DNA from 3 places in the Streptomyces solicamelliae genome. Region 2 is predicted to be linked to each of the others. Evidence: riboswitches for the same ligand, from Rfam matches in the RefSeq annotation. Region 2 holds a riboswitch; each other region holds the start of a gene.

Region 1 (6,811 bases), 3.3 Mb from region 2:
GGACTCGGCGATCGGCGACGCGGACCACGGCGTGAACCTGCGGCGCGGGTTCGCCGCCGTCACGGCCGTACTGGACAAGGAGGCGCCGGACACGCCGGGCGCGGTCCTGACGCTCGCGGGGCGGCAGCTGATCTCCACGGTGGGCGGGGCGTCCGGACCGCTGTACGGGACGCTGCTGCGGCGCACCGGCAAGGAGCTCGGCGTCGAGGCGACCGTCGGCCGGGAGCGGCTCGCCGCCGCGCTCGGCGCCGGGGTTGCGGCCGTCGCGCAGCTCGGCGGGGCGCAGGCCGGGGACAAGACGATGCTGGACGCGCTCCTTCCGGCCGTCGAGGGGCTGGGCGAGTCGTTCGCGGCAGCCCGCGACGCGGCCGCGCAGGGCGCCCTGGCGACCGTGCCGCTGCAGGCCCGCAAGGGCAGGGCCAGCTACCTCGGGGAGCGGAGCATCGGACACGAGGACCCGGGGGCGGCCTCCTCCGCGCTGCTGATCGCCGCCCTCGCGGAGGCGGCCGCGTGACCGCCGACGATCGGGCGTACGTCGGCCTCGTGCTCGTCTCGCACAGCGCCGCCGTCGCCTCCGCCGTCGCCGAACTCGCCCGCGGGCTCGCCGGCGGCGGCCCGACCGCGCCGCTCGCCGCGGCGGGCGGCACCCCCGACGGCGGGCTCGGCACCAGCTCCGAACTGATCGCCGACGCCGCGCGGGCCGTCGACCGGGGCGCGGGCGTGGCGCTGCTCGTCGACCTCGGCAGCGCCGTGCTGACGGTGAAGGCGCTGCTCGCGGAGGGCGACGAACTCCCCGCGGGGGCGCGGCTCGTGGACGCACCCTTCCTGGAGGGCGCGGTCGCCGCGCTCGTCACGGCGAGCGCCGGCGGCGACCTGGACGCGGTGGCCGCGGCGGCCTCGGAGGCGTACGGCTACCGCAAGGAATGACCGGGCGGAAGAGGTCTGGGAGGGGCTCGGGAGGGGCCGGGAGGAGGTCCGCAAGGGGTCCGGAGGAGGTCCGGAAGGGGCCCGTACTCCTTCCGGACCTCGTCCGCCGAAACCGGGCCATGTTGTGATGCGCCTGGTCAACGCACTAATGTCGCAGGGCCTTGGTGTACGGGAAACCGGTGCAGTACCGGTGCGGCCCTCGCCACTGTGATCGGGAGGTCCGGCTCCATCCCCTCGTGGGAGGCCACTGGACCGCCGCGGGTGACCGCTGCGGTGTGGGAAGGCGGAGTCCGGGCGGCATGACCGTCAGCCAGGAGACCGGCCAAGGTGCGTTGTCCATCCACGAGGTGCTGGAGAGGGTCTCCCAACCATGCATATAGCCGAGGGGTATCTGCCCCCCTTGCACGCGGCGGCCTGGGGCGCGGCGTCCGCCCCCTTCGTCGTCCACGGCGTCCGCGCCCTGACCCGTGAGGTCAAGGCCCACCCCGAGTCCACCCTGCTGCTCGGCGCGTCCGGCGCGTTCACTTTCGTCCTCTCCGCCCTCAAGCTGCCGTCCGTGACGGGTAGTTGCTCGCATCCGACGGGTACGGGGCTCGGCGCGATCCTGTTCCGGCCGCCGATCATGGCGGTGCTCGGCACGATCACCCTGCTCTTCCAGGCCCTGCTGCTGGCCCACGGCGGTCTCACGACCCTCGGCGCGAACGTCTTCTCGATGGCGATCGTCGGGCCCTGGGCGGGGTACGGCATCTACCGGCTGCTGCGGCGGTTCGGCCTGCCGCTGATGGTGAGCGTGTTCGCCGGCGCGTTCCTCGCCGACCTCACGACGTACTGCGTCACCAGCGTGCAGCTGGCGCTGGCCTTCCCCGACCCGAGCACCGGCTTCGTCGGCGCGCTCGCGAAGTTCGGCTCCATCTTCGCGGTGACGCAGCTGCCGCTGGCGGTCAGCGAGGGGCTGCTCACGGTGCTCGTGATGCGGCTGCTGACCCAGTCCAGCAAGGGCGAGCTGACGCGCCTGGGCGTGCTGCTCCAGGGCGGCGGCAAGGGCGGAGCGCAGGACGGTACGACGACGGGGGCGGCGGTCCGATGATGAGCCGTAACGCGAAGATCAACGCTCTGCTGCTGCTCGCGGTGGCCGCACTGGCCGTACTGCCCCTGGCGCTCGGGCTCGGCGACCACAAGGAGGAGCCGTTCACCGGCGCGGACGGCGAGGCCGAGGTGGCGATCACCGAGCTGGAACCTGACTACAAGCCCTGGTTCAGCCCGCTGTACGAGCCGCCGTCCGGCGAGATCGAGTCGGCGCTGTTCTCGCTCCAGGCCGCGCTCGGCGCGGGTGTGCTGGCGTACTACTTCGGGCTGCGCAAGGGACGGAAGCAGGGCGAGGCGCGGGCGCGGGCGGGTGTGGGTGCGGAGAGTGACTCGCCGGTCGGCCCGACGGTGCCCGCATCCGTGCCTGCGAGCACGGACACGGACGGTGCCGTACGGGACGGCGATCCGGAGGCCGCGCCGAAGACCGAGCGCGCACCGCACCCCTCCCCCGAGGCCTGACCCCCGGTGCTGCCCATCGACGTGGCGGCGCACAGCAGTCGCTGGCGCCGCCGTCATCCCTGCGAGAAGGCCGTGCTCGGCTTCGGCCTGACGCTGTGCGCGGTGTCCCTGCCCCCATGGCCGGGCGCGCCGCTCGTCGCGGCGGCGACGCTGGCCGTGCTGCTCGGGCCCGCCGGGGTGCCGGCGCGGCAGCTGTGGCGGGCCTTCCGGATCCCGCTGGGTTTCTGCGTGACCGGCGCGGTGCCGCTGCTGTTCCAGGTCGGCGGTCCCGACGGCCTCGTCACGCTCGCGCCGGACGGCCCGCGGCATGCCGCCGAGCTGCTGCTGCGTACCTCGGCGGCGTCGCTGGGGGTGCTGCTGTTCGCGTTCACCACGCCCGTCTCGGACGTGCTGCCGCGCCTGGTACGGGCCGGGGTGCCCGCGCCGGTCGTGGACGTGGCGCTCGTGATGTACCGGATCGGCTTCCTGCTGCTCGACGCGGTCGCCCGGGTCCGGCAGGCGCAGGCGGCCCGGCTCGGCCTCACCACCCGGGCGGCGACCTGGCGTTCGCTGGCCGGCCTGGGCGCGACGGCGTTCGTGCGCGCCTTCGACCGGGCGCAGCGGCTGCAGACGGGCCTGGCCGGGCGCGGTTACGACGGGACGCTGCGCGTCCTGGTCCCCGAGGCCGCGGTGTCACGGCGGTTCCTCGCGGCGACGGCGGCGCTGCTGGCCGGTCTGGTCGCCCTCACCCTCGTACTCGAAAGGTCTCTGCCGTGAGCAGCGTTCAGCCCCCGGTCGTCCAGCTCGTGCAGGCGGGGTTCGCTTACGAGGACGGGCCACCCGTCTTCGACGGGATCGACTTCGCCGTGCCGGAGGGGCGCGCGATGGCGCTGCTCGGCCGGAACGGCAGCGGCAAGACGACGCTGATGCGGCTGCTCAGCGGTGGCCTGCAGTGCCGGTCGGGCGCGCTGCGGCTGGCCGGCGAGGAGGTCGCGTACGACCGCAGGGGCCTGACCCGGCTGCGGACGACGGTGCAGCTGGTGCTGCAGGACCCGGACGACCAGCTGTTCGCGGCGTCCGTCGGGCAGGACGTGTCGTTCGGGCCGCTGAACCTGGGGCTGCCGGAGGACGAGGTACGGCTGCGGGTGCGCGAGGCGCTGGAGGCGCTGGACATCACGGCGCTGGAGGACCGGCCGACGCACCTGCTCTCGTACGGCCAGCGCAAGCGGGCGGCGATCGCAGGTGCGGTGGCGATGCGGCCGCGCGTGCTGATCCTGGACGAGCCGACGGCCGGCCTGGACCCGCACGGGCAGGAGCGGCTCCTGGAGGTGCTCGGCCGGCTGCGGGACACGGGTACGACGGTGGTGATGGCGACGCACGACGTGGACCTGGCGCTGCGCTGGGCGGACGACGCGGCGGTACTGTCGCCCACCGGGCTCCGCACGGGCCCGATCGAGGAACTGCTCGCCGACGACGCCCTCCTCGCGGCGGCCCGCCTGCGCCGCCCGTGGGGCATGGCCGTCACCCGTCTCCTGCGCGAGCAGGGCCTGCTGCCGGAGGACGTACCGGGCCCGCGGACCGCGGAGGAACTGGACGCGTGGGCGGAGACGGCACAGGGCACCCACAGGCCCACCGGCTGACGCGACCGGGCGGGCGGGCCACGGGCGCCCGCCCGAGCGGGCGGGCGAGTGGACGGACGGGCCAGGCGGCCGAGCGGCGGGGCGCCCACCAGGCGGACCACCGTCGTCCGCCGCCCCTCGGCCGCCGTGGCCGTGGCGGACGCACCGCCCGCTCCGGCCTCTCCACCACCCTCAGTCGTCCGCCGCCACCAGTACCGTCATCCGCCTCGCGCCGCGGTCGATGATCACGAACTCGTGGAACTCCCCGTGCACCGGTCCCCAGTCGTGGTACGCGTCGTCCGCGAGCTCGGTCAGGCGGTACACACAGTCGGCCTCCGCCCAGTCGTCGACGGTCGATTCCGTGCGCAGGTCCGCCGCCAGGCCGACGGGGACGGGCTCGTACTGGTCCGCCCACTCCCACAGCTGCCGCGCGGCCTCCGCCGCGCGAACCGGCTCGTACGCCTCCGGCGTGACCCGGCTCAGCCAGTACGGGCCGTGCCGCATGCCGTCCGGCGTGACTCCCCCGCCCGCATAGTCGTCGCGGAACTGCTCGTGGCCGATGAGCGCAGTGAGCAGTTCCCGGTCCGCGAGGGGCGCCGCGGGCAGCCGGAGCCGCTTGATGTCGACCCACCGGTAGGCATGCGCGTACCTGCGCTGGAAGGGGTGGTCCCGGAAGTTCAGGAAGGTGCTGTCTTCGTGGGTGAGCGCGTACTCCATGGCACCCGAGGCTACCGAGTAGTACACGTCACGCCCCGATCCTTCTGCAACTAGTTGCAGAACCGTGCCGCGGTCCCTTAGAACTGGGGTGACGACCCCGCGCGAGGAGGCCCCCATGTCCGCGACCCCGGCCCAGGCCCCGGCCACCACCCCGTACCCGCATCTGCTGAGCCCGCTCGACCTCGGGTTCACCACCCTGCCCAACCGGGTGCTCATGGGCTCGATGCACGTCGGCCTCGAGGAGACCGAGCACGGCTTCGAGCGGATGGCCGCCTTCTACGCCGAGCGCGCCCGCGGCGGCGTCGGCCTCATCGTGACCGGCGGCATCGCGCCCAACGACGCCGGCCGGCCGTGGGACGGCGGCGCCAAGCTGACCACCGACGACGAGGTCGTCGAGCACCGCCTGATCACCGACGCGGTGCACGCCGAGGGCGGCCGGATCGCGATGCAGATCCTGCACTTCGGCCGGTACGCGTACCACGAGGGCCTGGTCGCCCCCAGCGCGATCAAGGCCCCCATCAGCCCCTTCGTACCGAACGAGCTCAGTGACGCCGAGGTCGAGCAGACCGTCGAGGACTACGCCCGCTGCGCCGAGCTCGCGAAGGCCGCCGGGTACGACGGCGTCGAGGTGATGGGCTCCGAGGGCTACCTGATCAACGAGTTCATCGCCTCCGCCACCAACCAGCGCACCGACCGCTGGGGCGGATCGTACGAGAACCGGGTCCGCTTCCCGCTGGAGATCGTCCGCCGGATCCGCGAGCGGGTCGGCGAGGACTTCATCGTCATCTACCGGCTCTCCATGCTGGACCTCGTCCCCGGCGGCTCCACGCTCGACGAGGTCGTCGCGCTCGCCAAGGAGATCGAGGCGGCCGGCGCGACGATCATCAACACCGGCATCGGCTGGCACGAGGCCCGGATCCCGACCATCGCGACGTCCGTGCCGCGCGGCGCGTACACCTGGGTCACGAAGCGGCTGATGGGCGCGGTGTCCGTGCCGCTGGTCACCAGCAACCGCATCAACACCCCCGAGGTCGCCGAGGAGATCCTCGCCGAGGGTCGCGCCGACATCGTCTCGATGGCCCGCCCCTTCCTCGCCGACCCGGACTTCGTCGCCAAGGCCGCCGCGGACCGCGCCGAGACGATCAACACCTGCATCGGCTGCAACCAGGCGTGCCTGGACCACACCTTCAGCCTGAAGATCACCTCCTGTCTGGTGAACCCGCGCGCCTGCCACGAGACCGAGCTGGTCCTCTCCCCCACCCGGCTCGCCAAGCGCGTCGCCGTCGTCGGCGCCGGCCCGGCCGGTCTGTCCTGCGCGGTCGCCGCGGCCGAACGCGGCCACACGGTCACGCTGTTCGACGCGTCCGACCGGATCGGCGGCCAGCTGAACGTCGCCAAGCAGGTGCCGGGCAAGGAGGAGTTCAACGAGACGCTGCGCTACTTCCGCGTCCAGTTGGAGGCCAAGGGCGTCGAGGTCCGGCTGAACACCACCGCCACGTCCGAACTCCTCGCCGACTACGACGAGGTCGTCGTCGCCACCGGCGTCACCCCGCGCGTCCCGGAGATCGAGGGCGTCGACCACCCGAGCGTGGTCGGCTACCTGGACGTGCTGCGCGACGGAGCGCCCGTCGGCGAGCGGGTCGCGATCCTCGGCGCGGGCGGCATCGGCTTCGACGTCGCCGAGTTCCTGACGGACGGCGGCGAGGGCGCGAGCCAGGACGCCGAGACGTACTTCCGCCAGTGGGGCGTGGACACCTCGTACGAGCAGCGGGGCGGCCTGCGCACCCCGGAGCGGCCGAAGCCGCCGCGCCAGGTCCACCTGCTCCAGCGCAAGACGAGCAAGGTCGGCGCGGGCCTCGGCAAGACGACCGGCTGGATCCACCGGACCGAGCTGAAGCACCGCGGGGTCACGATGCTGGCGGGCGCGACGTACGAGCGGATCGACGACGACGGCCTGCACGTGACGGTCGACGGCACCACCACCGTCCTGCCGGTCGACACGGTCGTCCTGTGCACCGGCCAGG
Region 2 (6,811 bases):
TTGTCGGCGTCGCCGTGACCGCGCTGGGTGGGTGCGTACGCGTGCAGCGCGGACGGCATGCGGCGCAGCATCGGCTCGAACGTCCACCAGGAGTCGGCGTAGCCGTGCACCAGCACGACCGGCGCGCCCTCGGGGCCGCCCGCCTCCGCGTACGGGAGGGTCGGGCGCCCGTCGCCCAGGTCGGCGCTGCGCACGGCTACGGCGGCCATCGCGGCCCTCCTCACCTCTTCCTTCCACGGTAAGGAGGGGGCTGCGGGGGGACAATCGGGGCATGAGGGAGCGGCTCGCGGAGTCCGAGCGGCCCACGGAGCCCGGGCGGTCCGCGGAGGCCGAGGAGTTCGTCTGGTACGCGGCGTACGGGTCCAACGTGCACACCGCGCGCCTGCGGGCCTATCTCGCCGGGGGCGCGCCGCCGGGCGCGGAGTGCGTGTACCCGGGGTGCCGGGACGCGTCCGAGCCGGTGCGGTCGACGGCGGTGGAGCTGCCGGGCGCGGTGTACTTCGCCACCGAGTCGCCCGTCTGGCACGGCGGGCGCGCCTTCTACGACCCGGGCGCGCGGGGCGTCGCGTACGGGCGGGCCCATCTGCTGCGCGCGGGGCAGTTCAGCGACCTCGTCGCCCAGGAGATGGGCCGGCCCGCGGGGACGGACCTCGATCTGACCGGGGCCGTCGCGCGCGGGCGGCTCGCGCTGGGGCCGGGGCGGTACGAGACGCTGGTCTGCGCCGGGGCGCTCGACGGTCTCCCGGTGCTGACGTTCACCGCGCCGTGGGCCCTGGCGGACGTGCCGCCGCGGCCGCCGTCGCCCGCGTACGTGCGGCACCTGGCCGCCGGCCTGTACGAGGCGGGGGCCTGGGGCGCCGACGAGATCGCCCGCTATCTGGCGGGGCTGCCGGGCGCGGCCGGGCTCTGGACGGCGGCGGAGGTGCGGGAGCTGCTGGGCGGGGCGGCCGTCAGCGCTGCTCCAGGCGGGCCTCCAGCCCGTCCGGTACGGCGTTGAGGCACGGGTTCGCGACTGGCGCTCCCGGCTTTCTTGCACAAAGTTCGAGAGACCACTTGCACACTGTTCAAGTGTCGCGCTAACTTCTACTTGAACAAAGTGCAAGTACCCCGCCCGGGGGTCCGACGAAGGGGAAGATCATGAACGCTCTCGCCACGGTCGCCGCCGGCGCCCAGCTGCTCGTCGCCGCCGCGTTCGTCAGCATCCCCGTGCTGCGGGCCCGCGTCGGGGACCGCGCCAAGGTCGCGGCCGAGGCCGAACTGCGCCGGCAGGGCGCGCGGGACACCGTCCTGGAGGAGAACGGGATGCGCTTCGACGCCGGCGGTCACGAGACCTGGGCGCCGGTCTCGATCGCCGTCCTCGTCGCGGCCCTGGCCGCGCTCAACTTCTTCGGGAGCGACTGGGGCCCGCTGCTGACCTGGATCTTCCAGTCGCTGGTCCTGCTCGGCAACGGCGTGATCCTGTACAGCCAGCTGACCGCCGTCCAGTCCGTGCGGGCCGCGTTCGAGCGCAAGGGCGACCCGACCCTGATGCGCATCGACGTGCCGGCCCTGCTCAAGGCCGCCGAGGACGCCTTCCCCTCCTGGACCCGCGTCCTGACGCACGTCCGCCACACCGCCGTGTTCGGCGGCTCCGTGCTCGCCGTCGCCGTGACCGCGCTCGCCGCGTGACACCGCACCCCCGGACGGGGGACCCCGTACGCGCGAGACCCCGGGCCTCGACCCGGGGTCTCGCGTTTTCGCCTTCTTCGGCTCCGACGGTCAGGCGTTGGGACGCTTGCCGTGGTTCGCCTTCCTCTTCTTGCGCGCGCGCCGCTTGTTGCCTCGCTTGGACATGGGGTTCGTCTCCCTTTGTCGTGCTTGCACGGGCTCGGCCAGTCTAGGAGCGCACCATCCGACCGGCGACCCGGTCCGCGAGGTATCCGAAGGCGGCGGCGAACACCGCCCACAGCGTGGCCTGGACCGCCAGGGCCGCCAGCCGGAAGTCCCACAGGACCGCCGCCGGGAAGCCCTCCGCCACCGCGTCCTCGTTGCCGGGCAGGACCGCGCAGGCGAGCACGACCGCGACGACGAAGCCGGCGAGGGCGACGAGAGTGGCGTTCCAGTTGCCGAGGCGCGGTGCGAGGCGGCGGCCGAGCATCGTCGCGGCGACGCCGAGCAGCACGCTCAGCAGGATCATCAGGAAGAAGAGCGTGGTGCGCTTCCCGATGGTGTCCGGGTTCCCGACGGCCGGCGGGGTCGCCGGGTACTTCAGGAACGGCACCAGATAGACGGTGACGAACGCGGCCCCGGCGGTGAGCGCCGCGGTCGCGCGCGGGGTGAACCGGCCGACGCGGCCGGCCAGGAAGCAGTACGCGAGGGCGGCGATGCCGCCGAGCGCGACGCCGTAGACGAGGACGCCGGTCGCCAGGCCGGCCGTCGACTGGACGGTCCGGCTGACGAGTTCGGCCTCCTCCTCGTGGTGGCCCGGGTGGGCGGCGGCCTCCTTGGCGGCCGCCGCCTCCTCGACCGCGATCGAGGCGTCGACGGACGGCTCGCCCGCGACGTACGCGACGGCGAAGGCGAACAGTCCGGCGATCAGGCCCGCGAGCATGCCGCGGACCAGCAGATTTCTGACGGTGGAACCGTGCACGTGCTCGCCGCCCCTCAGTGGCAGGGGAAGCCGAGCAGGTGGCGGCCGTCGTGCACGAACTCGTGCACGTCGGCGCCCGCGAAGACGGAGACGGCGCCCTGCTCGGCGCCGACGAAGTAGAGGGCGATCAGCATGAGCAGACCGCCGAAGACGGCCCAGGGCAGAACGGCGCGGACCGGAATGGCAGCCGGTACGGCGACGGAAGGGGTGGAAGCGGCGGGGGCGACGGCCTCGGCCATGGTGGAACCTCCTCGGGAGCTCGCGTCCCATACGGTGGTGCGCGACGACGGTCCGCGGGTCTGACTCACCGTCCCTGGGGGCGGCTCACAGTGGCGCGACCGTGCCGGAGTTGCACCGGACTTCCGTCTCGCCGTCGTCGATTTGTCGAATTGTCGCGGTGACCGTACCGCGACGGACGGTCGCCGCCAAGGCCGTGAGGGATGTATCACGATGACGGTACGGCTGACCCTGATCGCGCCCGCGCTCAACTCCGCGCTCCGCGAGGCACGGTTCGCGGACGCGCCCCTGGACCCGGCGGGGCGCGCGGAGGCGGAGGCGGTGGCCGGGGGGTTGCGCGCCGGGGGCGCGCGGGTGCGGATCTCGCCGTCGGAGCGCTGCCGTGAGACGGCGCGGGCGCTGGGCCTGGGCGCGGCGGCCGAGCCGCGCGCGGCGCTCGCGGGCTGCGCGATGGGGCGCTGGGCGGGGCGGCGGCTGGACGCGGTGGCGGCGGAGGAGGGGCCGGCGGTGGCGGCCTGGCTGTCCGACCCGTCGGCGGCCCCGCACGGCGGCGAGTCGCTGCGGGCGGTACGGGAACGGGTCGGCGTGTGGCTGGACGGCCTGGAGCCCGGGCGGGTACTGGCGGTGGTGGAACCGGACGTCCTGCGAGCGGCGGTCGTCCACGCGCTGACGTTGGACGACACGGCCCTGTGGCGCCTGGACGCACGCCCCCTCACCGCCACCCACCTCTCGGGCCGAGCGGGCCGCTGGAACCTCCACCTGGGCGAACCCCTCGCAGGATGAGGGGAAAGCCGACGACACACGGGAGCGGGGGCCGTGGAGGGGGGTGGTGTCCGGGACGTAAAGCGTGATTTGTGGCGCACGAGAAAGAGCACGCAACACGGAGGCCCCGCACGCGCCGTAAATCATGCAGTCCCGGACGCCGCCCCCCGGAACGGCACCCGCGGCACGCACCACGGACTTACGCCGGCTCCGCCCGCACCCGGGGCACGCACCACGGACTTACGCGGACTCCGCCCGCACCCGGGGCACGCACCACGGACTTACGCCGACTCCGCCCGCACCCGGGGCATGCACCACGGACTTACGCCGGCTCCGCCCGCACCCGCGGTGCGCACCACGGACTTACGCCGGCACCTACTCCGACTCCGCCCGCACCAACGCCACCAGCTCCTCCTCCCCCACCCCCAACTCCCGCGCCTCCGCCACCACTTCCCGCACCCTCTCCACAAGACGCGCGCGGGCCGGAGCGGTCGCGCCGGGGACGATGACCGCGCCCCGGCCGCGGCGGAGTTCGATGAGGCCCTCCTCCCGCAGCCGCTGGTAGCCGCGGAGGACGGTGTGGACGTTCACGCCCAGGGAGTCCGCCAACTGGCGTGCCGCCGGCAGCCGTTCACCCGGCTCGGCGGCGCCGTCGGCGAGCGCGGCGCGCACGCAGGCGGCGATCTGGTCGCCCAGCGGTACCGCGGAGGCGGGGTCTACTCGGAACAGCACGTCATCGACCTTCCCGCCGCGCCACCAGCGTGTTCAACAACGCCGCCGCCGTCCGCGCGTCCGCCACGGTGACCGCGAACTCCCGGCCGCCCGCCCGCCGTACGACCAGCGCCTCGCCCGCACGCAGCACCACACCGGTGCGGTGCGCGCGGACCCGGTAGCCCCAGCCCCCGAAGTCCGCCACGGGGTCCACGTCCCGCACGCTCGCGCCCTCGACGTCGTCGAGCGGCACGCGGATCCGGGGCCGCCCGGCCAGCGCCGGCGCGACGGTCAGCCCGCGCCGGTCCGCCGTCACCCGCACCCGGGCGAGCGCCAGCCCCGGCACCCCGACCAGCAGCGGGATCAGGGCCACGGGCCACGGGGCCAGGACCAGGGCCACCAGGCCGGCGAGCAACGTCACCGCACTCAGCGCGGCCAGCACCCCCGAGCCGGTGTCGCGGGACCAGCCCGCCACCTCGCCCGGCCCCAGGGGCAGTTGCTCGTACGGCTCCCCGTCCTCGGCCGCGGGCCGCGCCTCCTCCGGTACGAGCCGGCTCGCCGCCCACCCCACGAGCGCCGCGAGCCCCGCGGCGCCCGCCGCCACGGCCAGGTTGACCAGCGGCGAGGTGACGACCTGCGCATCGGCCGCGTCCAGGTTGTCGCGCAGCATCAGCACCAGCAGGACGCCCAGGAAGCCGGCCGTCGCCCACGCGCCCGCCAGCACCCGCCGGCGCGCGAACACGGTCCAGGCGACGCCCGCCGCGCACAGCAGCACCGCGCCGATCGCGGCCACGCCCGTCCGCGGCGTCCAGCCGTCCGCGCGGCCGTCGACGCCGGAGAAGTGCGTGGCCACCGGGTCGGGCAGCCGCCCCCACCAGGTGGCGAGCACCGCCGCGTACGCCGCGAGCGCGAGCGCGAACGGCAGTGCGGCCAGCAGCGGGAGTCGGATCCGGCGTGTCGTGTCCGAGGTCATCGGCAACCCTCCCCTAGTTCGAGTTGTTCGCACTCTACTAGAACAATCGAAAGAGAGGTCGGCGCGGGCCGAAAATCGTCACACCGGCCCCCGCGCCCTACTCCGCCCCGCACTCGTGGTTGCCGCGGTCCACCACGACCCGGTCCAGCAGGCCGCGCAGTACGTCCTGCTCGTCCGTCGTCAGGTTGGCGAAGAGCTCCCGCTCCGCCTCGCTCACCGCCGCGTCGACCTGGTCGAGCGCCGCCGTGCCCGCGCCGGTGATCTCCACGATGTGCCGCCGCCGGTCCGCCGGGTCGCGGCGCCGCTCGCAGAGCCCGGAGCCCTCCAGGTCGTTGAGGATCGCGACGAGCTGGCTGGGGTCGACCTCCAGCGCGGTGGCCAGGTCCCGCTGGCTCATGGCCCCGGGGGCCAGCCGCATCAGGGTCATGGCGTTCCTCGGGTGCAGCCCCGCGACGGCGAGAGCCGCGCGGATGCGGGCGGCGGTGAGCTCTCCCCGGTACGAGAGGAGGAAGCCGAGGCGGTCGGGGGAGTCAGCTGCTGCCATGGCTCCCACCGTAGCAGCGGGCCCATTGTGGAGCCGGGGGAATCGTTTATAGTCGTCAACGGTTTTCGTCCCCAGACCATTGACCACGTTGGAGTATCCCCATGTTCATCGGCTATGCCTCCGTCGCCGTCCTGCTGGCGTTCGCCCTGTCCGCCTCCGCCTTCCTGACCTTCACCAGGAACCCGCAGATCGTGGGCAGCATGACCAAGCTGGACGTGCCCGAGACCTGGCTGCCCTGGCTCGCCACCGCCAAGGCCGCGGGCGCGATCGGCCTGCTCGCCGGGCTCGCGGTCCCGCTGCTCGGCGGCGCGGCGGCCGTCGGCGTCGCCCTCTACTTCGTCGGCGCGCTCTTCTTCCACCTGCGCAAGAAGGACTTCGCGGTGGCCCCGGTCGTCGTGATCACGCTGCTCGCGGTGGCGGCCCTCGCCCTGCGGACGCTCTCCGCCTGACCCCGCCGAATCCAACGAGACGTAGCGTCTTGCGGGCGCACTCCTCCTGCTGTACGGTCTTCGAAGCGAAACGAGACGCATCGTCTCGCCTGAGCATCCCTGTCGTCGACCACAGGAGTCGCCCTTGTTCCGCGTCCAACTCACCGACGTCACGAAGCGCTACGACACCCGGCTCGTCCTCGACCGGGTCGCCCTCTCCGTCCGCTCGGGCGAGCGCGTCGGCGTCGTCGGCGACAACGGCTCCGGCAAGTCCACGCTGCTCCGGCTGCTCGCCGGCCTGGAGCAGCCGGACAACGGGACCGTGACCGTCGAGTCCCCCGGCGGCCTGGGCCACCTCGCCCAGACCCTGGACCTGCCCGGCACCGCGACCGTCGGCGCGGCCATCGACCTCGCCCTCGCCGGTGTACGGGAGCTGGAGCGGCGCATCCGCGAGGCCGAGGCCGCGCTCGACGCGACCGGCGACCTCGACGACGCCCTCGCCTCGTACGCCGCCCTGCTCGCCGCGT
Region 3 (6,811 bases), 2.3 Mb from region 2:
AGGCGTGCAGCCGCCAGCCGGGGCGGGCGGTCCCGCCGTGCAGCTCGACGAGACCGGCGAGCCGGGCGCGGTCCCAGCCGGCCCGGATCTGGTCGGGCGTCAGGTCGAGCGCCGCGGCGGCCCGTTCCCGCGCCGGGAGGACCTCGGGGGCCCGGGCGCCGGAGGCCCAGCGGGCGATCCGGACGGCGTCGCCGAGGACGGTCCGCGCCTGGCGGGCCAGTTCCTGGCGGGGCGGTGTGCCCTCGGGGGGCCGCGGCGCCGGCCGGGTCCGCCGGGTCGTCACGGCCCTGCGGGCCGTGGCGAGTGCCCGCGGGCGGACGAGTCGGAGTCTGGAGTTGCGCGCCAATTCCTCATCAGGCTTTCGAGACGTCACGGGGGCAGTCTTCCCGCTGACGGCCCGAAAGCCCAATCGGAATCCTCAGAGGCCCTAGAGCAGGGGCACGAGGAAGCGGCGCAGGGCCTCTTCATAGCGGTTCGGATCGGCGTTCCACATGGCCGCGTGCGGGGCGTGCGGGACGGAGCGAAGGGTGACCAGATCCGGGCGGAGGGCGGCGAGTTCGCGGGACGGCTCCCAGGGCGCGAGGGTGTCGTCGGGGCCGTGGAAGAGGAGCGCGGGGACGCGCAGCGCCTGCGGGTCGGCGGACTCCTGGAGGGTGTCGCCGTACAGCCCGGTCCGGCTGCGCGCGGCGCGGACGGCGAGCGGTACGAGGAGGCTCGGGGTGCCGCGGGCGGCGGCGAGGGCGCGCAGGGTGGCCTCCTGGTCGAGGACCGGGGAGTCGAGCACGAGCCCGGCGACCCGTTCGCGCAGCCCGGAGCCGACGGCGGCGTGCAGCGCCATGGTGGCGCCGGTGGACCAGCCGTACAGGACGACCTTCTCGGCACCGTGCCGTACCGCGTGCCGGATCGCCGCGTCGACGTCGCGCCACTCGGAGTCGCCGAGGTGGCCGAGGCCGTCGGGCGAGCCGGGGGCGCCGGGGTCGCCGCGGTAGGCGGGCAGCAGGACGGGGATCTGCCGGCGGTGCAGGAAGGGCAGCAGGTTCAGCGGGTGCTGCCGGGTGGTGCCGAGGCCGTGCAGGGTGATCACCCAGGTGCGGCGGGGTCCGGGCACGTACCAGGCGGGCAGGGTGCCGAGCTCGCCGGCGATCTCGACGTCCTGGTAGTCGATGCCGAGGGCGCTGAGCGGGGTGCCGGTGTGCAGCTGCGGGGTGAGCCGGACCCGGGCGCCGGTCCGCAGGTCCCCCAGTTCGACGCGTTCGAGGCGGCGTACGACGGTGTCGGGGCTGTGCGGGACGTGGTCGAGGACGGGGCCGACGACGGCGTGCGTCTCGGGGCCCTCGATGCCGTACGTGCCGGGCCGCAGTGCGGCGAGGCTGCGGGTGAGGGTGATCCGGCCGGGGCCGGTGGCGTGCACGGTGAGTCTCGGGTCGCCGGGCAGGGCCCGGCCGGGCGGCAGGTTGAGGGCCGCGTCGCTGGCGTACCGGCCGGCCGCGTAGAGGGCCGCACCGACACCGATCAGGGTGGTGACGGCCGCTGCCGTCGCTGTAGCCGGGCGCACCGTTCCAGTGTCGGCACGGGTGCCGCGGCGTGCCAGCGGACGCGGGGCCGGCGGAGTGACCAGAATCTCATCGGGGCGGGTCCGGGCGGGGTTTCCGGCAGGGTGGACGAGTGCGGCAAAACCGGCACATGCCGCCCGCTCTCCCGCGACTGCGGGCGTGACCGGCGGTCGCACCCCTCTCGTTCGAGTGACCCACGGGCACCCCGAGGGCGAAGCGGAACCACTGGATACCGGATGGAGACACCCCACCGCCTGGCCCAGTTCATCTTCCGTTCACCCAGGTTGCCTACGTTCAACCAGCCACTGACGTCAAACGATTGCCTGGGTAAATGGAACACATCACGCTGCTGCTCGCCATTGTGGTCGTGACAGCTCTCGTGTTCGATTTCACGAACGGTTTCCACGACACCGCGAACGCGATGGCCACCACCATCTCGACCGGTGCACTCAAGCCGAAGACGGCGGTGGCCATGTCCGCCGTGCTGAACCTCGTCGGCGCCTTCCTGTCCGTCGAGGTCGCCAACACGATCTCCAAGGGACTCGTCAACGAGGAGGGCATCCAACCGGAAGTCATCCTCGCGGCACTCGTCGGCGCCATCCTCTGGAACCTGGTGACCTGGCTGGTCGGCCTGCCGTCCAGCTCCTCCCACGCCCTGATGGGCGGCCTCATCGGCGCGACCGTCGCCTCGATCGGCGTCAGCGGCGTCAACGGCGACGTCGTCCTCACGAAGGTCCTCCTCCCGGCCATCGCCGCCCCGCTGGTCGCCGGCCTCGCCGCGATGTTCGCCACCCGCCTCTCGTACCGGCTCGACCGGAACGCCGGCGGCAAGACGACGGAGAAGGGCTACCGGGCCGGCCAGATCGCGTCCGCCGGTCTCGTCTCCCTCGCGCACGGCACCAACGACGCGCAGAAGACGATGGGCATCATCACCCTCGCCCTGGTCGCCGGCGGCGTCCTCGCCCCCGGCTCCAACCCGCCGGTCTGGGTCATCGTCTCCGCCGGTCTGGCGATCGCGCTCGGCACCTACCTCGGCGGCTGGCGCATCATCCGCACGATGGGCAAGGGCCTGACGGACCTCGAGCCGAAGCAGGGCTTCGCCGCCCAGACCAGCGCGGCCACGGTCATCCTGGCCTCCTCCCACCTGGGCTTCTCCCTCTCCACCACGCACTCCTGCTCCGGCGCCGTCATGGGCGCGGGTCTGGGCCGCAAGGGCGGTGTCGTCCGCTGGTCGACGGCCACCCGGATGTTCGTGGCCTGGGGCCTGACCCTTCCGGCCGCGGCGCTGGTCGGCGCCGGCGCCGAGTACGTCGCCCGCCAGGGCGACTGGGGCGTGGCCGCCGTCACGGCCTTCCTGATCACCTCCTGCCTGGCCATCTGGGTCATCTCCCGCCGCCAGGTCGTCGACCACACCAACGTCAACGACGTCGACGACGAGCCCGCGGGCGTCGTCACCACGGCCATCGCCGCCGTCACCCCGCCGCCGGCCGGCTCCGTCGCCGCCGTCGCGGACGAGGGCCTCAAGACCACCATCCCCACGCCGGCCCCCACGGACCCGGCAGCTCCCCCGGCCTCCGCCGCCGCGGTGTAAGGAACGAACGACATGAAGATCGACTGGGCAGCTCTCGGCTCCGTCTTCGGAGTCAGCCTCGTGGCGACCGTCGCCCTCGTGGGCCTCTTCACCCTCGGCGTCGTCGGCCTCTCCAAGCAGGAGCAGGCCGCCGCGCAGGGCGGCTCCGCCACCCTGGCGCGCACCGGCGCGTACGCCTGCTTCGCACTGTGCGCGGCGGCCGTCGCGTACGGCATCTATCTGATCGTCGCCTGACGATCCGGGAACCACCGGCCGGGCGGGCCGCACCTTCGGGTGCGGCCCGCCCGGCCGTCGTGTCTGTGGTGCTTCGCACAGTGACCCGTCGCAGGTCAAGGGTGAGTTGACGGCTGTTCGCGGGGCGTGGTGGACTCACGGGGCCATTACGGCGGCAACGAAGAGGAAGCCCGGTGCGAATCCGGCGCGGTCCCGCCACTGTGACCGGGGTACGAGACAGTCCCCCGGGAGCCAGGAACTCTCGCCGCCGGTCACGTCGAGCCAGGGCGCGGACCCTGAGTGAGGACAATGCGCCATGCCTGGCCGCAGCACAGCCACAGCTGTCTACGCGTACGGCGCCACCGCCGGTCTGGTGGCCGATCTCGCCCTGGGCGACCCCCGCCGGGGCCACCCCGTCGCCGCTTTCGGCCGCGCCGCCGGAGCGGTCGAGCGGCTGCTCTGGCGCGACCACCGCGGCTGGGGCGCGCTGCACACCGCCGTCTGCGCGGGCGGCGCGGCCGCCGCGGGGGCGCTCGCGGCCCGGGCCGTACGAGGCCGGGGCGCCGCGTCCGTGGCGCTGACCGCCGCCTCCGTCTGGGCCGTCGTCGGCGGCACCACCCTGGGCCGGGAGGCCCGCGCCATCGGCGGCGCACTCGCCGCCGGCGACCTGGACGTCGCCCGCGAGCGGCTGCCGCATCTGTGCGGCCGCGACCCGCAGTCCCTGGACGGTCCGGCGATGGCCCGCGCGGTCGTGGAGTCGGTCGCCGAGAACACCTCCGACGCGGTGGTGGGCGCGCTGGTCTGGGGTGCGGTGGCGGGCGTGCCGGGCCTCGTCGGCTTCCGCGCGGTGAACACCCTGGACGCGATGGTCGGCCACAAGTCGCCGCGGTACCGCCGGTTCGGCTGGGCCTCGGCGCGGCTCGACGACCTGGCCGGCTGGCCCGGCGCCCGGCTGACCGCGGCGCTCGCCGTCGCCGCCGGCGGCGACCCGCGCGGCGCGGTCCGCGCCTGGCGCGCGGACGCGGCGAAGCACCCGAGCCCCAACGCGGGCCCGGTGGAGGCGTCGTTCGCGGGGGCGCTCGGGGTACGTCTCGGGGGCACGCTCGCGTACGGCGGCCGGGTCGAGCACCGGCCGGTGCTCAACGGGGCGGGACGGGCGGTGGCGGTCGCCGACATCGAGCGGGCGGTGACGCTGTCGCGCCGGGTGACGGCACTGACGCTGGGGGTCTGTGTGGGCGGCCGGATGATCGTGAACGCGATGAAGCGGAGGGGTGCATGAGAGGCGGGGGGCTGCTGGTCGCCGGGACCACGTCCGACGCGGGCAAGAGCGTCGTCACGGCCGGCATCTGCCGCTGGCTGGTCCGGCAGGGGATCAAGGTCGCGCCGTTCAAGGGACAGAACATGTCCCTGAACTCCTTCGTGACCCGGGAGGGCGCGGAGATCGGCCGGGCGCAGGCCATGCAGGCGCAGGCGGCGCGGGTCGAGCCGACCGCGCTGATGAACCCGGTGCTGCTGAAGCCCGGGAGCGACCGGTCCAGCCAGGTCGTGCTGATGGGCAGGCCGGTCGGCGAACTGAGCGCCCGCGGGTACCACGGGGGCCGGCAGAAGGAGCTGTTCGAGCCGGTGCTCGCCTGCCTGGATGAGCTGCGGAGCACGTACGACGCGGTGATCTGCGAGGGCGCGGGCAGCCCCGCCGAGATCAACCTGCGGCGCACGGACATCGTCAACATGGGCATCGCGCGGGCGGCGGAGCTGCCGGTGGTGGTCGTCGGGGACATCGACCGGGGCGGGGTGTTCGCCCAGTTCTTCGGCACGACGGCGCTGCTCGCGCCGGAGGACCAGCGGCTGATCGCCGGATACCTGGTGAACAAGTTCCGCGGCGACGTGACGCTGCTGGAACCGGGGCTCGACATGCTGCACGGCCTGACCGGGCGGCGGACCCTCGGCGTCCTGCCGTACGCGCACGGGCTCGGCATCGACGAGGAGGACGGCCTGCGGGTCTCGCTGCGCGGCGCGGTGCGGGAGTCGGTCGTCGCGCCGCCGGTCGGCGAGGACGTGCTGCGGGTCGCGGTGTGCGCGGTCCCGCTGATGTCCAACTTCACGGACGTGGACGCGCTGGCGGCCGAGCCGGGCGTGGTGGTGCGGTTCGTGGACCGCGCGGAGGAGCTCGTCGACGCGGACCTGGTCGTCGTACCGGGGACGCGCGGGACTGTGAAGGCGCTGGCCTGGCTGCGGGAGCGGGGCCTCGCGGACGCGCTCGCGCGGCGCGCGGCGGAGGGCCGGCCGGTCCTCGGCATCTGCGGCGGCTTCCAAGCCCTGTCGGAGCACATCGAGGACGAGGTCGAGTCCAAGGCGGGCAGCGTGGCCGGGCTCGGGCTGCTGCCCGTACAGGTCCGCTTCGCGGTGGAGAAGACCCTGGCCCGCCCGGTCGGCGAGGCGCTCGGCGAGCGCGTCGAGGGCTACGAGATCCACCACGGCGTCGCGGACGTACAGGGCGGGGAGCCGTTCCTGGACGGCTGCCGGGTGGGCGCGGTGTGGGGCACGCACTGGCACGGCTCGCTGGAGAGCGACGGCTTCCGCCGCGCTTTCCTCCGCGAGGTCGCGGCGGCCGCTGGCCGCCGCTTCGTCCCGGCCCCGGACACGTCGTTCGGCGCGCTGCGGGAGGACCAGCTGGACCGCCTCGGCGACCTGATCGAGGAACACGCGGACACGGACGCACTCCTGCGGCTGATCGAGCAGGGCCCGCCCGAGGGCCTGCCGTTCGTGCCGCCGGGGGCGCCGTGAGGACGGCCCGGGGGGCGGCTGCGGGCCGGGGGGCGGGGCGCGCGCCGGGCACCGCCCCGGCGTGGTGCCTGCCTGTTCGGCCCCGGCGGGGTCCAGGGGCGGGGCCCCTGGTCACGGGGAGGGGCGGGGTGGGGCAAGAGCCCGCCGCAGGCGCACGGCCCGCCGCGCCCGCCGACCGCATCCGACCCTCCGCCCCCCGCACCCACTTCGTACTCGACGCCCACCGCGAAGGAGCGATCACCCGATGAGCACCCGCTACCCGTTCACGGCCGTCGTCGGCATGGACGATCTACGTCTCGCGCTGCTGCTGAACGCCGTCAGCCCCGCCGTGGGCGGGGTGCTCGTGCGGGGCGAGAAGGGGACCGCCAAGTCGACCGCCGTGCGGGCGCTCGCCGATCTGCTGCCGGCGGTACCGGTCGTCGCCGGGTGCCGGTTCAGCTGTGATCCGGGGGCGCCCGATCCGGGGTGTCCCGACGGGCCGCACCAGGGGGACGCTTCCGGCTCCCGCGCCGCGCGCATGGTCGAGCTCCCCGTCGGCGCGTCCGAGGACCGGCTCGTCGGGGCGCTGGACATCGAGAAGGCGCTCGCGGACGGGGTGAAGGCGTTCGAGCCGGGGCTGCTGGCCGACGCGCACCGGGGGATCCTCTACGTCGACGAGGTCAACCTGCTG

What was found. A riboswitch is a leader RNA that binds a small molecule or an ion and turns the genes downstream of it on or off. The one in region 2 is predicted to bind cobalamin.
Region 1: it holds a riboswitch for cobalamin, as region 2 does, so the genes downstream of both, ABZO31_RS02410 (energy-coupling factor ABC transporter permease) here and ABZO31_RS17625 (CbtB domain-containing protein) in region 2, are expected to answer to the same signal.
Region 3: it holds a riboswitch for cobalamin, as region 2 does, so the genes downstream of both, ABZO31_RS06905 (cobalamin biosynthesis protein) here and ABZO31_RS17625 (CbtB domain-containing protein) in region 2, are expected to answer to the same signal.

Annotation. Positions count from the first base shown of each region.
Region 1 covers NZ_CP160404.1:490,995-497,805, forward strand. The annotation lists gene dhaL (dihydroxyacetone kinase subunit DhaL) at 1-514, shown strand, start outside; gene ABZO31_RS02405 (PTS-dependent dihydroxyacetone kinase phosphotransferase subunit DhaM) at 511-927, shown strand; cobalamin riboswitch at 1,045-1,269, shown strand; gene ABZO31_RS02410 (energy-coupling factor ABC transporter permease) at 1,298-2,014, shown strand; gene ABZO31_RS02415 (energy-coupling factor ABC transporter substrate-binding protein) at 2,014-2,472, shown strand; gene cbiQ (cobalt ECF transporter T component CbiQ) at 2,479-3,228, shown strand; gene ABZO31_RS02425 (ATP-binding cassette domain-containing protein) at 3,225-4,091, shown strand; gene ABZO31_RS02430 (hypothetical protein) at 4,263-4,814, opposite strand; gene ABZO31_RS02435 (FAD-dependent oxidoreductase) at 4,903-6,811, shown strand, end outside.
Region 2 covers NZ_CP160404.1:3,782,267-3,789,077, forward strand. The annotation lists gene ABZO31_RS17600 (alpha/beta fold hydrolase) at 1-209, opposite strand, end outside; gene ABZO31_RS17605 (histone deacetylase) at 272-997, shown strand; gene ABZO31_RS17610 (hypothetical protein) at 1,138-1,668, shown strand; gene ABZO31_RS17615 (50S ribosomal protein bL37) at 1,759-1,833, opposite strand; gene ABZO31_RS17620 (CbtA family protein) at 1,877-2,629, opposite strand; gene ABZO31_RS17625 (CbtB domain-containing protein) at 2,644-2,868, opposite strand; cobalamin riboswitch at 2,901-3,049, opposite strand; gene ABZO31_RS17630 (histidine phosphatase family protein) at 3,080-3,649, shown strand; gene ABZO31_RS17635 (GntR family transcriptional regulator) at 4,004-4,360, opposite strand; gene ABZO31_RS17640 (DUF1648 domain-containing protein) at 4,362-5,312, opposite strand; gene ABZO31_RS17645 (MarR family winged helix-turn-helix transcriptional regulator) at 5,410-5,856, opposite strand; gene ABZO31_RS17650 (DoxX family protein) at 5,958-6,305, shown strand; gene abc-f (ribosomal protection-like ABC-F family protein) at 6,385-6,811, shown strand, end outside.
Region 3 covers NZ_CP160404.1:1,485,325-1,492,135, forward strand. The annotation lists gene ABZO31_RS06885 (hypothetical protein) at 1-373, opposite strand, end outside; gene ABZO31_RS06890 (alpha/beta hydrolase) at 428-1,555, opposite strand; gene ABZO31_RS06895 (inorganic phosphate transporter) at 1,885-3,144, shown strand; gene ABZO31_RS06900 (hypothetical protein) at 3,157-3,378, shown strand; cobalamin riboswitch at 3,514-3,642, shown strand; gene ABZO31_RS06905 (cobalamin biosynthesis protein) at 3,674-4,636, shown strand; gene ABZO31_RS06910 (cobyric acid synthase) at 4,633-6,141, shown strand; gene ABZO31_RS06915 (putative cobaltochelatase) at 6,386-6,811, shown strand, end outside.